DNA from 2 places in the Peribacillus sp. ACCC06369 genome. Region 1 is predicted to be linked to the other one. Evidence: a T-box and tRNA genes for the amino acid it is inferred to sense, from the RefSeq annotation. Region 1 holds a T-box; the other holds one or more tRNA genes.
What was found. A T-box is a leader RNA that pairs with one kind of tRNA and senses whether it is charged. The one in region 1 lies ahead of thrS (threonine--tRNA ligase), so its partner is inferred to be a tRNA-Thr.
Positions count from the first base shown of each region.

Region 2: it encodes a tRNA-Thr, which carries the amino acid that the T-box ahead of thrS (threonine--tRNA ligase) is inferred to sense. The anticodon was not compared.

Region 1 is NZ_JAUCEN010000002.1:4,200,883-4,210,172, reverse strand. Features, by position in the region: gene QUF78_RS21385 (DUF7010 family protein) at 72-728, shown strand; gene QUF78_RS21380 (hypothetical protein) at 767-1,042, opposite strand; T-box leader at 1,163-1,382, shown strand; T-box leader at 1,413-1,637, shown strand; T-box leader at 1,669-1,893, shown strand; gene thrS (threonine--tRNA ligase) at 1,953-3,860, shown strand; gene QUF78_RS21370 (hypothetical protein) at 3,857-3,994, opposite strand; gene QUF78_RS21365 (hypothetical protein) at 4,046-4,570, opposite strand; gene QUF78_RS21360 (hypothetical protein) at 4,685-4,825, opposite strand; gene QUF78_RS21355 (LysE family transporter) at 4,791-5,417, opposite strand; gene asnA (aspartate--ammonia ligase) at 5,670-6,665, shown strand; gene QUF78_RS21345 (MFS transporter) at 6,992-8,227, shown strand; gene QUF78_RS21340 (LysE family transporter) at 8,411-9,043, shown strand; gene QUF78_RS21335 (amino acid permease) at 9,236-9,290, shown strand, end outside.
Region 2 is NZ_JAUCEN010000002.1:4,819,717-4,829,006, forward strand. Features, by position in the region: gene QUF78_RS24415 (TraR/DksA C4-type zinc finger protein) at 1-520, shown strand, start outside; tRNA gene QUF78_RS24420 (tRNA-Glu) at 562-633, opposite strand; tRNA gene QUF78_RS24425 (tRNA-Ser) at 637-727, opposite strand; tRNA gene QUF78_RS24430 (tRNA-Asn) at 729-803, opposite strand; tRNA gene QUF78_RS24435 (tRNA-Ile) at 816-892, opposite strand; tRNA gene QUF78_RS24440 (tRNA-Gly) at 898-971, opposite strand; tRNA gene QUF78_RS24445 (tRNA-His) at 976-1,051, opposite strand; tRNA gene QUF78_RS24450 (tRNA-Phe) at 1,068-1,143, opposite strand; tRNA gene QUF78_RS24455 (tRNA-Asp) at 1,167-1,242, opposite strand; tRNA gene QUF78_RS24460 (tRNA-Met) at 1,249-1,322, opposite strand; tRNA gene QUF78_RS24465 (tRNA-Ser) at 1,424-1,516, opposite strand; tRNA gene QUF78_RS24470 (tRNA-Ile) at 1,537-1,613, opposite strand; tRNA gene QUF78_RS24475 (tRNA-Met) at 1,624-1,700, opposite strand; tRNA gene QUF78_RS24480 (tRNA-Ala) at 1,729-1,804, opposite strand; tRNA gene QUF78_RS24485 (tRNA-Pro) at 1,822-1,898, opposite strand; tRNA gene QUF78_RS24490 (tRNA-Arg) at 1,909-1,985, opposite strand; tRNA gene QUF78_RS24495 (tRNA-Leu) at 1,995-2,083, opposite strand; tRNA gene QUF78_RS24500 (tRNA-Gly) at 2,096-2,170, opposite strand; tRNA gene QUF78_RS24505 (tRNA-Leu) at 2,179-2,260, opposite strand; tRNA gene QUF78_RS24510 (tRNA-Lys) at 2,269-2,344, opposite strand; tRNA gene QUF78_RS24515 (tRNA-Thr) at 2,367-2,442, opposite strand; tRNA gene QUF78_RS24520 (tRNA-Val) at 2,453-2,528, opposite strand; rRNA gene rrf (5S ribosomal RNA) at 2,540-2,655, opposite strand; rRNA gene QUF78_RS24530 (23S ribosomal RNA) at 2,775-5,707, opposite strand; rRNA gene QUF78_RS24535 (16S ribosomal RNA) at 5,883-7,433, opposite strand; gene QUF78_RS24540 (hypothetical protein) at 7,863-8,048, shown strand; gene QUF78_RS24545 (DMT family transporter) at 8,081-8,986, opposite strand; gene QUF78_RS24550 (MgtC/SapB family protein) at 9,134-9,290, shown strand, end outside.

The DNA of each region.
Region 1 (9,290 bases):
TGGCTTAAGACCGTGATGATGAATAATCGGGGAGTGAGCGCAATACTATTACTCTATGTACGATATTACCTGTGGATGAAAGGAAACTGATGATGCAAACCTCAAGACTCATATCGAAAGAGGCGTTTCGCGGTTCTGGAATTGGCGTCATTTTCATGGCATTATTCGGCACGTTGTGGGCAGGTACCGGTGTAATGGGATTGCAAGGGTGGGGGTTTCCTTACGTGGAACTTGCTGCCATATTCGTAGGAATCATAATGGTTATAGAGGGCATTTCCTTAATATATACATCACAAAAAATGCCCGATCAAGTTTCAGAAAATGGGGCTAGGCGTTTGAAACGTATGAATTTCTGGTTTAATATCGTTTTCATTGCCGAAGGTTTACTGATTGGGATTGCCATCGCCATCTGTAATATGATCAATCAGACCGATCTTATTCCTGGAGTCATCGCCATTATTGTAGGGATTCATTTTTTACCTTTGGCGGCGCTTTTTCAAATCAAGATCTACTATGCAACAGGAGTGCTTCTCTGTTTATTGGCGCTTATCACATTACTTATTGTGCCAGACACCGTCATGTTTGGGGAGCATCAAATCCTTGCACCGTTATCCTTGCTTGGCTTTGGATGCGCGCTAATTCTTTGGACCACTGGACTGACATTATTGCTTAGTGTAAAGAATCCAAGGGAAGCGAAAGAGGAAGATTCACACAATGAAAATAAATAGGAAACATACAAAAACCCGCCGTGGCGAACGGGTTTTGATTAATTTTTCATCCAGGTTAATAGCCTGACAATTTGAAATGGTTCATTCCAAACCAGAATGAAACTTAAAAGAAAGAAGGCAGCCACAGCCAGAAACTTCGTCTTTCCTTTTTCGCTTTTTAACATGGCCCCGAAACTAAATAACATACCAATAAGTAACGCACCGAATCCTGAGACCATTAGAAGCTCGAAGGATTTTGGTAAAAAAAAGGCGCAGCAAAATGATACGGCACCAATCACAGCAAATAGGAAAGACCAATTGCTTAAACTTTTCATGACGACTCCTTTTTACTAATTATACCAATTTAGTGTTTATAATGAAATTAAAAAATTTGAGGTTGTCACTTATGGGAATATATTGTAATATATATAACAATATAAAAATCCATTTACATTTTAGAAGCATTGATAAGGACATGAATCATTTTTACGGTCTGCAGAGAGGGAAGGGCAGCTGCAAACTTCCTGGCTTAGGAAAATGATTTACCGCCTTTGAGCCATATCGGTGAACGAGAGTAACTGATATCGTCTAAGCTACGTTACAGCTCCAGAGCCATGAGTAATCTACTTATGGGAAATTGGGTGGAATCACGGGTATAACGCACTCGTCCCTTATATAGGGATGGGTGCGTTTTTTTTATATAAAAATATTGCCATGATAAGGACATGAATCATTTTTACGGTCTGCAGAGAGGGAAGGGCAGCTGCAAACTTCCTGGCTTAGGAAAATGATTTACCGCCTTTGAGCTATATCGGTGAACGAGAGTAACTGATATCGTCTAAGCTGCGTTAAAAGCTCCAGAGCCATGAGTGTTTTCTTGCTTATGGGAAATTGGGTGGAATCACGGGTATAAACGCACTCGTCCCTTATATAGGGATGGGTGCGTTTTTTTATATATAAAAATATTGCCATGATAAGGACATGAATCATTTTTACGGTCTGCAGAGAGGGAAGGGCAGCTGCGAACTTCCTGGCTTAGGAAAATGATTTACCGCCTTTGAGCTATATCGGTGAACGAGAGTAACTGATATCGTCTAAGCTGCGTTAAAAGCTCCAGAGCCATGAGTGTTTTCTTGCTTATGGGAAATTGGGTGGAATCACGGGTATAAACGCACTCGTCCCTTATATAGGGATGGGTGCGTTTTTTTATTACTAAAAAGGGGTGTTTATGTGATGGGTGAAAAAATGATTAAAGTTCAATTCCCGGATGGGCAGCAAAAGGAATATCCGCAAGGGATGACAGTGGAAAGTGTGGCAGGGTCCATCAGCCCAAGTTTAAGGAAAAAGGCAGTAGTAGGAATACTGGATAAACAACTGGTTGATCTAAGTCACAAGTTGAATAAGGATGCCGAACTGTCAATCTTGAATCTGGATTCGGATGAAGGATTACAAGTTTTGCGACATACATCGGCGCATGTTTTGGCACAGGCTGTGAAAAGATTATACCGAAATGTGGAATTAGGGATGGGGCCAGTCGTAGAAGATGGTTTTTACTATGATTTTAAGTTAGATCATCCTTTGAGCTCAGAAGATTTACAAGCTATTGAAAAAGAGATGGAACATATCATAAGTGAAGATCTGGAAATTAAAAGGATCGAAGTGTCTTATGCAGAAGCTGTGAAGTTATTCCAGGATAGAGGGGAGTCATTCAAACTGGATATAGCAAAGAATATCCCTAAAGATGAAAAACTAACGATCTATCAACAGGGGGAATTCGTCGATCTTTGCAGAGGACCCCACCTTCCATCCACATCATTTGTAAAATCGTTCAAATTGACTCGTGTATCGGGAGCCTATTGGCGGGGAGACAATCAAAATGAAGTTCTTCAAAGGGTGTATGGCGTGGCTTTCCGAAAGAAAAGAGATTTACAGGATCATTTTAAATTCCTGGAGGAGGCGGCCAAACGAGATCACCGCAAATTAGGGAAGCAGTTGGAGTTATTCATGTTTTCGGAGGAAGCTCCTGGAATGCCGTTTTATTTACCGAAAGGACAAATCGTTAGAAATGAATTGGAGAAGTTCTCGCGGGAGATCCAGACTGAAGCTGATTACGACGAAGTTCGGACTCCTTTCATGATGAACCAGCGGTTATGGGAACATTCGGGTCACTGGGATCATTACCATGAGAATATGTACTTCACTGAGGTGGATCAAACAAAATTCGCGATGAAGCCTATGAACTGTCCAGGTCATATGCTTATTTTCAAAAACAATCTTTATTCTTACAGGGATTTACCCATCCGGATGGCCGAGTTCGGTCAAGTCCACCGTCATGAATATAGCGGTGCATTGAACGGGATGTTGCGGGTCCGTACATTTTGTCAGGATGATGCCCACATTTTTGTTCGGCAGGATCAAATCGAAAGTGAAATTAAACAAGTGTTTCATCTGATTGATAAGGTGTATCGCACTTTTGGTTTCGAGTATTCGGTGGAACTCTCGACTCGTCCAGAGGATTTAATGGGCGAAGATTCCCTTTGGGAAGCTTCTGAAACAGCCTTGAAAAATGTTCTGGAAAGCATCGGGATACATTATCAATTAAATGAAGGGGACGGGGCATTTTATGGACCGAAAATTGATTTTCATATTAAAGATGCATTAAAACGAAGCCATCAATGTGCAACAATCCAACTTGATTTTCAGATGCCCGATAAATTTGATCTGACTTACATCGATGAAAATAATGAAAAGGTTCGTCCTGTCGTCATTCATCGTGCCATATTTGGATCGATCGATCGTTTTTTTGGAATCCTGATTGAACATTTTGCTGGTGCTTTTCCGGTATGGCTTGCCCCCGTGCAAGTACAGATCATCCCTGTCTCACAAGTTCATTTGAATTATTGTTTAAAGGTTCAAAAAGAACTGAAGAATCAAGGCATAAGAGTGAAAATTGATGATCGGAATGAAAAGATGGGGTATAAAGTCAGGGAAGCTCAAATAATGAAAATTCCATATATGCTGGTCCTTGGCGATAAAGAGGAGAAAGAAAATGAAGTGAATGTCCGGAAATACGGGGAACAAGAATTTGAAAATGTCGCAATTGAACGGTTCATCAATAAAATGGTCCAGCAAATAAAAGAACGGAGCATCTAATAAGAAAGGAGCTTAATCCGGAACTCACGAGTAAATGCGCGAAACTCACGAGTAAAAGCACGAAATTCACGAGTAAAAGCACGAAATTCACGAGTAAATGCGCGAAACTCACGAGTAAATGCTTGAGTTTCCATAAATGCCCATAAAAAAAGACAGCCGAATATATCGTCTGTCTTTTTTTTTATCTATCTACAAATCCATACCCAGCCAACGCCAGGAATGAACTGCTGGAAACAGTTACCCCCCGGGCCGCCTTGTCCGCCGCCTTGTCCGCCGCCTTGTCCGCCGCCTTGTCCACCACCTTGTCCGCCGCCTTGTCCGCCGCCTTGTCCGCCACCTTGGCCACCACCTTGGCCACCACCTTGACCGCCACCTTGTCCGCCGCCACCAACAGGGCAGGTTAATCCTAGATATTGTAATCCGACTATATCTGTATGATGAACCTCATTTGGGATGCCGCCTTCGAGTATCTGTACCATATTAGTAACATTATTTATCCCCATCAAAATAAAGGTGTGCTGGGTGTTACCCCAAAAACCTCTGAAACAATGACCTTGTCGGCCTGCGTTTAAATGTGACTGAATAGTGGCTACTGGAACCAGTGTTTGTACTGGAAGTCTGTCATCATAATAAGGCAAATTAGCATAAGAATTATCATAATAATATGGAACATTATAAGAGTAATAACCGTAATTATTATACATTTTCAAGAAATCCTCCCTTTGTGTTTACCCTTTCAGACTATGAACAAAGAGGGGCTAGTGTCCGACATGGACAAATATGGACAATAAAATAGGCGGCCTATTTTATAAAAAATAAGATAATTAATACGAACTCACGAGTAAAGAATCGAAATTCACGAGTAAATCCGCCAAACTCACGAGTAAATGCCTGAAATTCACGAGTAAATGCTTACATCTCCTTAAATCTTTATGTAAACAAAACTTTGGCTGCCTGGATGGCAAAGTAAATGCCAATCCCTATAAGGGATATTCCTGAAATGATCGAGATGCCCATTAGAATGGGTTTGGATAAGAAACGTCTGAAGGTGCTGGCGATGATGGCCATTGTGAAATCCCAGGCTAAGAGGCCGATAAGGATTCCTGAACTGTATAAAAGTAAATGATCCATATCATATTTGGATGCGGAGTTTGCGAGAATCGATCCATAAATCCCCAACCAAAACAAAATGGATAAAGGATTCGAAAGGGACATGATGAATCCTGTTAGGAATGAAGAAAAAAGGGAATCTTTTGCTTTTCGTTCATTCACTTCAATCTTACCCGCACTAAGCAGACTTTCGATTCCGGTATAGGTCAGGACGAAAAAGCCAAAGAGCCACAAAAATGTCTTCATGAAGGAGTTGTCCAAAAAGTGGACGACACCGAAAAAGACGAGGGCTATAAAAACAAAATCGGCTAAAATGGCACCCCAGCCAAAAACCCAGGCATGCCAAAAACCTTTCTTGATCCCTTTGTCCAATTGTGCAGCGTTAATGGGACCGATAGGAGCCGCCAGTGATAAGCCCAATAATACATAGCTGAAAAAAACACCCAATTCATCACCTCATCGTTTGTTACATCTTCGTTAATTGAATGTATTCAAACAATTGGACTTGTACCACCTTTTTAGTCCTTTTTTTGAGTGGATATGGTGAATTTAGTCCGGTTTGCTGCACTCGGTAGAGACCCTTTTTGTAACAACACAGAAAGGTCCTTCATAATGTAATTTAGTCAAAAAAAGACGTCAAATTAAATTCATGCGCTATGTTCAAAAGGGAATTGGAGGATAATTATGCCAAAATTATCAATGCCAAATAAGTACAAAACAATTCTTGATATCATGCATACTGATATTGCAATTAATGAAATTAAGGATCATTTTGAAGAAGGACTTTCAACTGCGTTAAACCTTATAAAAGTATCAGCCCCTATTGTTTTAAATGAGGGTAATGGAATAAATGACAACTTAAATGGTGTGGAACGGATTCTTACCTTTGATGCTCTGGATATTAAGAATAAAAAAATAGAAGTGGTTCAATCTTTGGCAAAGTGGAAAAGAATAACTCTATCTAGGTATGGTTTTGCTTCGGATGAAGGAATTTACACAAATATGAATGCGATCAGACGTGATGAAAAATTAGATAATTTACACTCGTTATTTGTGGATCAATGGGACTGGGAGAAAGTCATAGCGAAAGAACAACGTAACGTAGATACATTAAAATCTGAAGTGAAAAAAATATATAGAGCCATTAAGTCAACCGAACGTCATATGTTTGAATTCCATCATATGCTTAAGCCTGTGTTACCTAATGAAATACACTTTATTACGACTCAGGAGTTGGAGGATTCATACTCAAATCTGACTCCGAAGGAAAGAGAAAATGTAGTAGCAAAAAAATATGGTGCGATTTTTATTATGAAAATTGGCGGAGAGTTACAATCGGGAGAAAAACATGATGGGCGTTCACCAGATTATGATGATTGGGAGCTAAATGGCGATATCGTTTTGTGGAATCCACTTTTGGAATGTGCTTTTGAAGTTTCTTCAATGGGAATTCGGGTGGATGAAGATTCGCTGTTAAAACAATTAAAGTTATCCAAAAACGAAAATCGTACGGGGCTTGAATATCATAAGTCCGTATTGGAAGGAAATCTTCCATATTCAATAGGTGGAGGAATAGGCCAATCCAGATTATGCATGTTTTTGTTGAAGAAAGCACATATTGGCGAGGTTCAGGTTTCGGTATGGAATGACCAAATAGTAAACGATTGCAAAGAAAGGAATATTATTCTTTTATAGTTAAACACGATAGCTGATTAATAGCAGAGACTCTCGAAGGAATGCGAAAAGATACATTTTAGGAAGAGTGTAATCGAGTGACGTTTGAAATGCAGGGAAACCCATTCATTTAAAGAATGGGTTTTTTGGTTTAAAGTAGAATGAATCCTTATTTTAAAGTCGAGGCAAACTAGAAGGGGAAGTCCTAAAGGGGTAATTTTGGCACTGAATAAATATTATTTCCCTATAACATAATAATTAAAGACATCTAAAAAATGATGCACAACAAATTGGTTACACAGATAGGTTACCTTTTATTGCTTTTATAATGGATGAGGAGTGTAAGTATGGAAGGTCATGAGGAGCAAAAAAATAATGTAAGCGTGTGGTGTCTCATCAGTATGGCATCGATTCCATTGGTAATGACACTAGGAAATTCAATGCTTATCCCTGTTTTGCCGATTTTCGAGGAAAAGGTGGGAATATCTTCATTTCAATCAAGTATGGTGATTACAAGCTATTCTGTTGCATCTATTTTCTTAATTCCTATTGCTGGTTATTTATCAGATCGATTCGGAAGGAAGATGGTGATCCTGCCAAGCCTTGTCCTTGCCCTGATCGGCGGCTTGATCGCGGGTTATGCATCATGGAAAATGGATGATCCCTATACATGGATCATCATTGGGAGAGTATTGCAAGGGATTGGTGCGTCTGGAGCCTCGCCGATCATTTTGCCTCTGGTGGGGGACCTATACAAGGATGATGATGAAAAAACCAGTTCTTGCCTGGGTATCATTGAAACCTCGAATACATTTGGTAAAGTCCTGAGTCCAATATTGGGTTCCCTATTTGCCGCATTTATCTGGTTTTTACCATTCTTCTCGATTTCATTCTTCAGTTTAATATCTATTGTCTTGGTCTTTTTCTTTATAAAGGTACCAAAGGAGAAGGATGAACCGAAGAAATTTAAAGAATTCTGGCATGATACGAAAAAAATATTCAAGCAGGAGGGAAAATGGTTATATACAGTTTTCCTGATTGGTGTATTTGTCATGTTGGTTTTGTTCGGTGTTCTTTTCTTTTTGTCTGACAACCTTGAAAAAGTCCATGATTTGCATGGAGTCAAAAAAGGTTTCGTGATAGCGATCCCGCTGTTTTTTCTTTGTGTATCTTCTTATGTTGCAGGGAAAAAAATCAAGGGAGAATTACCAATCATGAAAATGATCATCATGATCAGTATAGCTGTCCTTTCAATCAGCCTTGTTTTTGTCGGTTTTACAAAAGAAAAGGTTTTCCTTCTATTACTCATAACGAGCCTAGTTGGCATAGCAATTGGTGCGTTATTGCCGACACTCGACGCAATCATCACTCAAAATATAAAAAAGGAACAGCGGGGGACGATTACCTCTTTCTACATGTCATCAAGGTTCATCGGAGTTGCGGCAGGCCCACCGGTTATGTCCCTTGTCATGAAAAATCATGTCAATATGACCTATATCATTTCGGGAATCATTGGTATATGCATTGTATTGATTGTTATGAAATTCATTAGTTCAGACAAAAAAGAAGCAGCTGATAACTAAAAGACTTCGAAAAGCATACTAAGGAAAATTCAAAAAAGCCGGTTTTTTCCACACGGCTTTTTTTGTGTGTAATTCGCGTGAAAAGTGTTATCCCATCTAAATTTTTTTCAGCAAGAGGTTATAGGTGAGGGGTTGTCACATAAAATGTACAAGTTATTAACTAGCTCGAAGGAGTGATGCTTTTTGAGTGTACATTTGCTGCTGAGTTATTTTTTCTTGGGGCTTACCCTTGCAGCACCGATTGGTCCGGTGAATTCTGCTCGTATCGATAAAGGGATCAAGAACGGGTTTTGGCATGCTTGGATCGTAGGGGCAGGGTCGATGATCGCAGATGCCTTGTTCATGATTTTAGTGTATGTAGGTATGGTACGGTTTTTAGAAATTCCGATTGTCCAAATCTTTCTATGGCTTTTTGGCGGATTTGTGCTAATTTATTCTGGGGTCGAAAGTGTTTTACGGGTTAATACGATAACATTAAATCAATACAGGAATAGAGATTCTTTATTATCCTGTTTTTTAACTGGCTTCATTATGTCAGTGACCAGCCCATTATCAATTTTATTTTGGTTAGGGATATATGGATCCGTCTTGGCTAAAACAGCTTCAAGTTATGGGACATCCCAACTTTTCATCTATAGCGGGATGATTTTTCTTGGTCTTACCTGCTGGGATTTTTTTGTAGCGGCATTAACGAATGGATTTCGCAGGTTTTTAAATGAAAAAAGCTTAATGGCGATTTCGGTCATCTCAGGATCATCACTGATCGGTTTTGGGGTTTATTTTGCTTATCAGGGCATTCGTGCCATCCTATCATAATTCTTAATGCTTTAGTTTTTTACATAAGGTAGGGTATTTGAAAACTTCTTCCTTGCATAATTCATTGTGGCATTATCAACACTATGAATGATGGAAGGAGGGGGTAATGTCATGAGGACAAAAGCCAATTGCAGTTCAGCGAAAGGGAAGGCTGTCCAAGATTCTAATGCATCAGGTGAACAACAAGGCGATATGAAATGGTGGCAGCTATCATTGGTCGGTGTAGGCTGTACGATCGGGACAGGGT
Region 2 (9,290 bases), 620 kb from region 1:
AATCGAAGATGCATTGTATGCCATAGAAGAGGGTACGTATGGCCATTGTAAAACCTGCAATATAGAAATACCCATCGATAGGCTTGAAGCGATCCCAAGCACTCTTTACTGTGTCGAGCATGCCCCAGAACGGCCTACTGCACAAGACCGACCAGTGGAAGAGGATATATTGATTCCATCCAAGGGTGATCATTTTGAAAATCGTCATGGAAATGAAATAGTGGATAAAGAGGATAGCTTTGGTGAAGTCGCCAAATTCGGTACATCCGAAACGCCATCTGATTACACCGGCGATCATGACAATTATAATGATCTTTATAAAACCGAAGATGAAACGGATGGATTTCCAGAAGACTATGAAGGATTTGCAGCAAATGATATCGAAGGAAAAAATAGGGTGGATATACCGAACAAAAAGCAAAAGGAATATGAAGATACATTAGATGAAGAAAATATCGATTCCCAGCTTGGAGACATTCCTTATAAACAAAAAGATACTTATATCAATGAAAAGAAATGAAAAAAAGAAGCATACATGGATGTATGCTTCCTTTTTTGTTATGACCCGTACGGGATTCGAACCCGTGTTACCGCCGTGAAAGGGCGGTGTCTTAACCGCTTGACCAACGGGCCAAATGGCGGAGAAGGAGGGATTTGAACCCTCGCGCCGCTCGCGCGACCTACACCCTTAGCAGGGGCGCCTCTTCAGCCTCTTGAGTACTTCCCCATGGCTCCGCAGGTAGGACTCGAACCTACGACCGTTCGGTTAACAGCCGAATGCTCTACCACTGAGCTACTGCGGAACAATATAAATATGGTGGGCCTAAATGGACTCGAACCATCGACCTCACGCTTATCAGGCGTGCGCTCTAACCAGCTGAGCTATAGGCCCATATTTGGAGCGGGTGAAGGGAATCGAACCCTCATCATCAGCTTGGAAGGCTGAGGTTTTACCACTAAACTACACCCGCGAAATGGGGCGACTGATGGGAATCGAACCCACGAATGCCTGAACCACAATCAGGTGCGTTAACCACTTCGCCACAACCGCCGTAATATGAAAGATATGGTGGCTCAGGACGGAATCGAACCGCCGACACAAGGATTTTCAGTCCTTTGCTCTACCGACTGAGCTACTGAGCCACATTTGTATTAAATTTAAAAAATGGCGGTCCCGACGGGAATCGAACCCGCGATCTCCTGCGTGACAGGCAGGCATGTTAACCGCTACACCACGGGACCTAATAATTGCGGGGACAGGATTTGAACCTGCGACCTTCGGGTTATGAGCCCGACGAGCTACCGGACTGCTCCACCCCGCGACGGTATTAATGAAACGATTTGCATCAAGTTTTCGTGTATATTGTTTTTTCGCTTCCTCTATGTAAGGTTGTTTCAAAACAACTTGCTGCTTTTTAAAAAATGGAGGAGGTAGAGGGATTCGAACCCCCGCGGGATTTGACTCCCCTGTCGGTTTTCAAGACCGATCCCTTCAGCCGAACTTGGGTATACCTCCACGGCTTTAAAAAATGCATATGGTGGACCTTGTAGGACTCGAACCTACGACCGGACGGTTATGAGCCGTCTGCTCTAACCAGCTGAGCTAAAGGTCCTTATATTTATTGGTAGCGGCGGAGGGGATCGAACCCCCGACCTCACGGGTATGAACCGTACGCTCTAGCCAGCTGAGCTACACCGCCAATATAATATAAGTATCTGATTGAAAAATGGTGGAGCCTAGCGGGATCGAACCGCTGACCTCCTGCGTGCAAGGCAGGCGCTCTCCCAGCTGAGCTAAGGCCCCATTCATTAAAAATCACGTGGTCGGGAAGACAGGATTCGAACCTGCGACCCCTTGGTCCCAAACCAAGTGCTCTACCAAGCTGAGCTACTTCCCGCAATAAAACATGGTGCGCCCGGCGGGAGTCGAACCTACAACCTTCTGATTCGTAGTCAGATGCTCTATCCAATTGAGCTACGGGCGCATATTAAGATGGTGCCGAGGACCGGAATCGAACCGGTACGGTAGTCACCTACCGCAGGATTTTAAGTCCTGTGCGTCTGCCAGTTCCGCCACCCCGGCACATACGAAAAGTGGAGCGGAAGACGGGATTCGAACCCGCGACCCCAACCTTGGCAAGGTTGTATTCTACCACTGAACTACTTCCGCATGAAAGATGCGGGTGAAGGGACTTGAACCCCCACGCCTTGCGGCGCCAGATCCTAAGTCTGGTGCGTCTGCCAATTCCGCCACACCCGCATATAAAATGGTGAGCCATGAAGGATTCGAACCTTCGACCCTCTGATTAAAAGTCAGATGCTCTACCAACTGAGCTAATGGCTCGTGCTTGTACTATTTCAAAAAATGGTGCCGGCAAGAGGACTTGAACCCCCAACCTACTGATTACAAGTCAGTTGCTCTACCAGTTGAGCTACACCGGCAGGTGTAAAATGGTGGAGGATGACGGGATCGAACCGCCGACCCTCTGCTTGTAAGGCAGATGCTCTCCCAGCTGAGCTAATCCTCCATATAAAACCTGCTTGGCGACGTCCTACTCTCACAGGGGGAAACCCCCAACTACCATCGGCGCTGAAGAGCTTAACTGCCGTGTTCGGAATGGGAACGGGTGTGACCTCTTCGCTATCGTCACCAAACATTGTTAACATTTTTTCAAGACATATATTATTATAACGTCTTTTCGAAAAAATGCAAGAAGAAATTTTCATTCCTTCAAAACTAGATAATAAGAAGGTATTTCATTTTTTAAAAAGCGTTGGTTAAGTCCTCGATCTATTAGTATCAGTCAGCTCCACATGTCGCCACGCTTCCACCTCTGACCTATCAACCTGATCATCTTTCAGGGATCTTACTAGCTTGCGCCATGGGAAATCTCATCTTGAGGGGGGCTTCATGCTTAGATGCTTTCAGCACTTATCCCGTCCGCACGTAGCTACCCAGCTATGCCTTTGGCAAGACAACTGGTACACCAGCGGTGCGTCCATCCCGGTCCTCTCGTACTAAGGACAGCTCCTCTCAAATTTCCTGCGCCCGCGACGGATAGGGACCGAACTGTCTCACGACGTTCTGAACCCAGCTCGCGTACCGCTTTAATGGGCGAACAGCCCAACCCTTGGGACCGACTACAGCCCCAGGATGCGATGAGCCGACATCGAGGTGCCAAACCTCCCCGTCGATGTGGACTCTTGGGGGAGATAAGCCTGTTATCCCCGGGGTAGCTTTTATCCGTTGAGCGATGGCCCTTCCATGCGGAACCACCGGATCACTAAGCCCGACTTTCGTCCCTGCTCGACTTGTAGGTCTCGCAGTCAAGCTCCCTTGTGCCTTTACACTCTACGAATGATTTCCAACCATTCTGAGGGAACCTTTGGGCGCCTCCGTTACTCTTTAGGAGGCGACCGCCCCAGTCAAACTGCCCACCTGACACTGTCTCCCACCCCGATAAGGGGCGCGGGTTAGAATTTCAATACAGCCAGGGTAGTATCCCACCAACGCCTCCACCGAAGCTAGCGCTCCGGCTTCTCAGGCTCCTACCTATCCTGTACAAGCTGTACCAAAATTCAATATCAGGCTGCAGTAAAGCTCCACGGGGTCTTTCCGTCCTGTCGCGGGTAACCTGCATCTTCACAGGTACTATAATTTCACCGAGTCTCTCGTTGAGACAGTGCCCAGATCGTTACACCTTTCGTGCGGGTCGGAACTTACCCGACAAGGAATTTCGCTACCTTAGGACCGTTATAGTTACGGCCGCCGTTTACTGGGGCTTCGGTTCAAAGCTTCGCTTGCGCTAACCTCTCCCCTTAACCTTCCAGCACCGGGCAGGTGTCAGCCCCTATACTTCGCCTTGCGGCTTCGCAGAGACCTGTGTTTTTGCTAAACAGTCGCCTGGGCCTATTCACTGCGGCTTTTCCGGGCTATTCACCCTAAAAAGCACCCCTTCTCCCGAAGTTACGGGGTCATTTTGCCGAGTTCCTTAACGAGAGTTCTCTCGCACACCTTAGGATTCTCTCCTCGCCTACCTGTGTCGGTTTGCGGTACGGGCACCTTACATCTCACTAGAGGCTTTTCTTGGCAGCGTGGAATCAGGAACTTCGGTACTATATTTCCCTCGCCATCACAGCTCCGCCTTAATGGAAACGGGATTTGCCTCGTTTCCGGCCTAACTGCTTGGACGCGCATATCCAACAGCGCGCTTACCCTATCCTTCTGCGTCCCCCCATCGTTCAAACGATGTATAGGTGGTACAGGAATATCAACCTGTTGTCCATCGCCTACGCCTTTCGGCCTCGGCTTAGGTCCCGACTAACCCTGAGCGGACGAGCCTTCCTCAGGAAACCTTAGGCATTCGGTGGAAGGGATTCTCACCCTTCTTTCGCTACTCATACCGGCATTCTCACTTCTAAGCGCTCCACCAGTCCTTCCGGTCTGACTTCAACGCCCTTAGAACGCTCTCCTACCATCGACACCTAATGGTGTCAATCCACAGCTTCGGTGATACGTTTAGCCCCGGTACATTTTCGGCGCGGAGTCACTCGACCAGTGAGCTATTACGCACTCTTTAAATGGTGGCTGCTTCTGAGCCAACATCCTGGTTGTCTAAGCAACTCCACATCCTTTTCCACTTAACGTATACTTTGGGACCTTAGCTGGTGGTCTGGGCTGTTTCCCTTTCGACTACGGATCTTATCACTCGCAGTCTGACTCCCAAGAATAAGTATTTGGCATTCGGAGTTTGACTGAATTCGGTAACCCGTTGGGGGCCCCTAGTCCAATCAGTGCTCTACCTCCAATACTCTCATCTTGAGGCTAGCCCTAAAGCTATTTCGGAGAGAACCAGCTATCTCCAGGTTCGATTGGAATTTCTCCGCTACCCACACCTCATCCCCGCACTTTTCAACGTGCGTGGGTTCGGGCCTCCATTCAGTGTTACCTGAACTTCACCCTGGACATGGGTAGATCACCTGGTTTCGGGTCTACGACCTCATACTCATTCGCCCTATTCAGACTCGCTTTCGCTGCGGCTCCGTCTTATCAACTTAACCTCGCATGAAATCGTAACTCGCCGGTTCATTCTACAAAAGGCACGCCATTACCCATTAACGGGCTTTGACTACTTGTAGGCACACGGTTTCAGGATCTATTTCACTCCCCTTCCGGGGTGCTTTTCACCTTTCCCTCACGGTACTGGTTCACTATCGGTCACTAGGGAGTATTTAGCCTTGGGAGATGGTCCTCCCTGCTTCCGACGGGATTTCTCGTGTCCCGCCGTACTCAGGATCCACTCAGGAGGGAACGAAGTTTCAACTACAGGGTTTTTACCTTCTTTGACGGACCTTTCCAGGTCACTTCATTTACCCCGTTCCTTTGTAACTCCATGTTGAGTGTCCTACAACCCCAAGAGGCAAGCCTCTTGGTTTGGGCTAATTCCGTTTCGCTCGCCGCTACTCAGGAAATCGCATTTGCTTTCTCTTCCTCCGGGTACTTAGATGTTTCAGTTCCCCGGGTCTGCCTTCAGTACCCTATGTATTCAGGTAAAGATACTGTTCCATTACGAACAGTGGGTTTCCCCATTCGGAAATCTCCGGATCAAAGCTTACTTACAGCTCCCCGAAGCATATCGGTGTTAGTCCCGTCCTTCATCGGCTCCTAGTGCCAAGGCATCCACCGTGCGCCCTTTCTAACTTAACCGTTAAAAAGATCTTACAGATGCTTTGAAAAAAATTAATTGCCTTCTATCTATTATCTAGTTTTCAAGGAACAAAGCAGAAAGAATCCATCACATCGTGATGTTTTTCTTCCCTATCTGAATGAATTACTCATTCAAAACTGAACAAAACAAAAGCGCTCTCGTAATTATCCTTAGAAAGGAGGTGATCCAGCCGCACCTTCCGATACGGCTACCTTGTTACGACTTCACCCCAATCATCTGTCCCACCTTAGGCGGCTGGCTCCATAAAGGTTACCTCACCGACTTCGGGTGTTACAAACTCTCGTGGTGTGACGGGCGGTGTGTACAAGGCCCGGGAACGTATTCACCGCGGCATGCTGATCCGCGATTACTAGCGATTCCGGCTTCATGTAGGCGAGTTGCAGCCTACAATCCGAACTGAGAATGGCTTTATGGGATTCGCTTACCTTCGCAGGTTTGCAGCCCTTTGTACCATCCATTGTAGCACGTGTGTAGCCCAGGTCATAAGGGGCATGATGATTTGACGTCATCCCCACCTTCCTCCGGTTTGTCACCGGCAGTCACCTTAGAGTGCCCAACTGAATGCTGGCAACTAAGATCAAGGGTTGCGCTCGTTGCGGGACTTAACCCAACATCTCACGACACGAGCTGACGACAACCATGCACCACCTGTCACTCTGTCCCCCGAAGGGGAAAGCCCTATCTCTAGGGTTGTCAGAGGATGTCAAGACCTGGTAAGGTTCTTCGCGTTGCTTCGAATTAAACCACATGCTCCACCGCTTGTGCGGGCCCCCGTCAATTCCTTTGAGTTTCAGCCTTGCGGCCGTACTCCCCAGGCGGAGTGCTTAATGCGTTAGCTGCAGCACTAAAGGGCGGAAACCCTCTAACACTTAGCACTCATCGTTTACGGCGTGGACTACCAGGGTATCTAATCCTGTTTGCTCCCCACGCTTTCGCGCCTCAGTGTCAGTTACAGACCAGAAAGTCGCCTTCGCCACTGGTGTTCCTCCAAATCTCTACGCATTTCACCGCTACACTTGGAATTCCACTTTCCTCTTCTGTACTCAAGTTCCCCAGTTTCCAATGACCCTCCACGGTTGAGCCGTGGGCTTTCACATCAGACTTAAAGAACCACCTGCGCGCGCTTTACGCCCAATAATTCCGGACAACGCTTGCCACCTACGTATTACCGCGGCTGCTGGCACGTAGTTAGCCGTGGCTTTCTGGTTAGGTACCGTCAAGGTACCAGCAGTTACTCTGGTACTTGTTCTTCCCTAACAACAGAACTTTACGACCCGAAGGCCTTCTTCGTTCACGCGGCGTTGCTCCGTCAGACTTTCGTCCATTGCGGAAGATTCCCTACTGCTGCCTCCCGTAGGAGTCTGGGCCGTGTCTCAGTCCCAGTGTGGCCGATCACCCTCTCAGGTCGGCTACGCATCGTCGCCTTGGTGAGCCATTACCTCACCAACTAGCTAATGCGCCGCGGGCCCATCTATAAGTGACAGCCGAAACCGTCTTTCCATCTTCTCTCATGCGAGAAAAGAACGTATCCGGTATTAGCTCCGGTTTCCCGAAGTTATCCCAGTCTTATAGGCAGGTTGCCCACGTGTTACTCACCCGTCCGCCGCTAATCTCAGGGAGCAAGCTCCCATCGATTCGCTCGACTTGCATGTATTAGGCACGCCGCCAGCGTTCGTCCTGAGCCAGGATCAAACTCTCCGAAGAAATGTTTGACTTGCTCATTTTGCTTTTTTGATAGTGTGTGCTCACTTAAAATTTAACGTTGGCGCTTTGTTTTGTTCAGTTTTCAAAGAGCAATTTCTGTCGTTTCTCTCAGAAGCGACCTCTATAATGTAACACATTTTGTCACGTTTCGTCAACAACTTTTTTAAAAATATTTTTCAACAACTTGTTAGCTGTTTAAGTTGCTGTCTTAGCGACAAGAAATAATATACCATGTACCAAAAATGTTTGCAATATGTTTTTTAAAACTTTTTTCAAAAAAACGTTTTTTTCTTTTTCCCTCTATAATATCCTTCATTATCATCCCCCCCTGCTTCCTTGGCCAATAGCATGGTACATAAATAAACGAAGCATATTTCCAAAGAAACACAAATAGACATATAAAGATATCTTTTCCCATGAGGTGAAGCAATGAATCTATCATTAATCGGATTACTCATTTCTTACAGTATGGCCCTTTACTTATTCAGTACTGCTTTTTATGAAGCCATCAGGTTCAGCAGAGAAAAAGGAAAGGTGAATGGTACGACGTTTTTATTCAGCTTTACTTTCGCTATGATTTTCACACGAATCACCTATTTGTTTCATCCCTATTAAATAAAAGCAGTAAGTCAGGAGACTTACTGCTTTTATACGGAGACTTGTGTTTCTTCCTGTACCCTACTTTTCTTTTCATCCTTCAGGAACATCATCAAACCGCCCAATATGATGGTACCTCCCAGGACCTGCGTCCATAGTATCGGTTCATCTAATATGAAATAAGCCAGAACCGTCGCTCCAACCGGTTCAAGTAAGATTCCCATCGAAAGAGTCGAAGTGCTTAACCACTTTAATGACCAATTGAATAAAGAATGTCCTAATAATGTCGGAAAAATCGCAAGCAAAACAAAATAGATCCAATCGGCAGCAGGATATGGTGCCAATGCCTCTCCCTTGAAGATCACATAAAAAAACAAAGTGACTGCACTGATAGCATACACGACAAATGTATATGTTATAGAAGAGATGCGTTTTCGAACATTTTGCCCAAATAATAAATAACCGGTTACAAGCGCACATGCGATTAGCGAAAGAATATCTCCCCAAAGCGCCATGCCGCTGATTCTCAAATCTCCCCAGCTAATGACAAGACTGCCGGCTATCGCAATGATGCCGCTCAATATTGCCTTCATTGAAAACCTTTCTTTAAAAAACAAATAGGCTCCGGCAAAAGCGAATAAAGGCTGGAGGGTGACAAGTACAGTTGAACTCGCAACAGACGTGTAATTAAGCGATTCAAACCATAAAATAAAATGAAAAGCCAAGAACACTCCTGCAGCAATCGAATACAACCAATCCTTTTTACCAATGAATTTAAGTTCATGGCGGTATTTCACCAAGAAAAACGGCAGCATAAGAAGGACAGTAAATAATAAACGGTAAAAGGCTATAACACCCGATGGAGCAGTCGCTAATTTAACAAGGATGGCCGAAAATGAAACGGATGCCACACCAATCGCCAACGCAACATAAGGATTCACTTTTGGCATTTGCATTTCAAACTCCTCCTATCAAAGGGAATTACTTAACATTGAACTCTATTCTACTATGTTAAAATTAATAGGGTAAGCTTTTTTGAAAAACGGGTATATGGCAACAGACGATCTTTTTCTTCGATAATAATTCGGAAGTGGTGAAACAAAATGGAATGGACATTCGACCCTCAATCGGAACTGCAAATCCTTATCAAATTGGGGATTTCAGCTCTCCTAGGACTAATTATCGGACTAGAGCGAGAAATGAAACGAAAACCCGTTGGATTAAAAACAAGCCTGGTCATTTCAATAGTCAGCTGTTTAT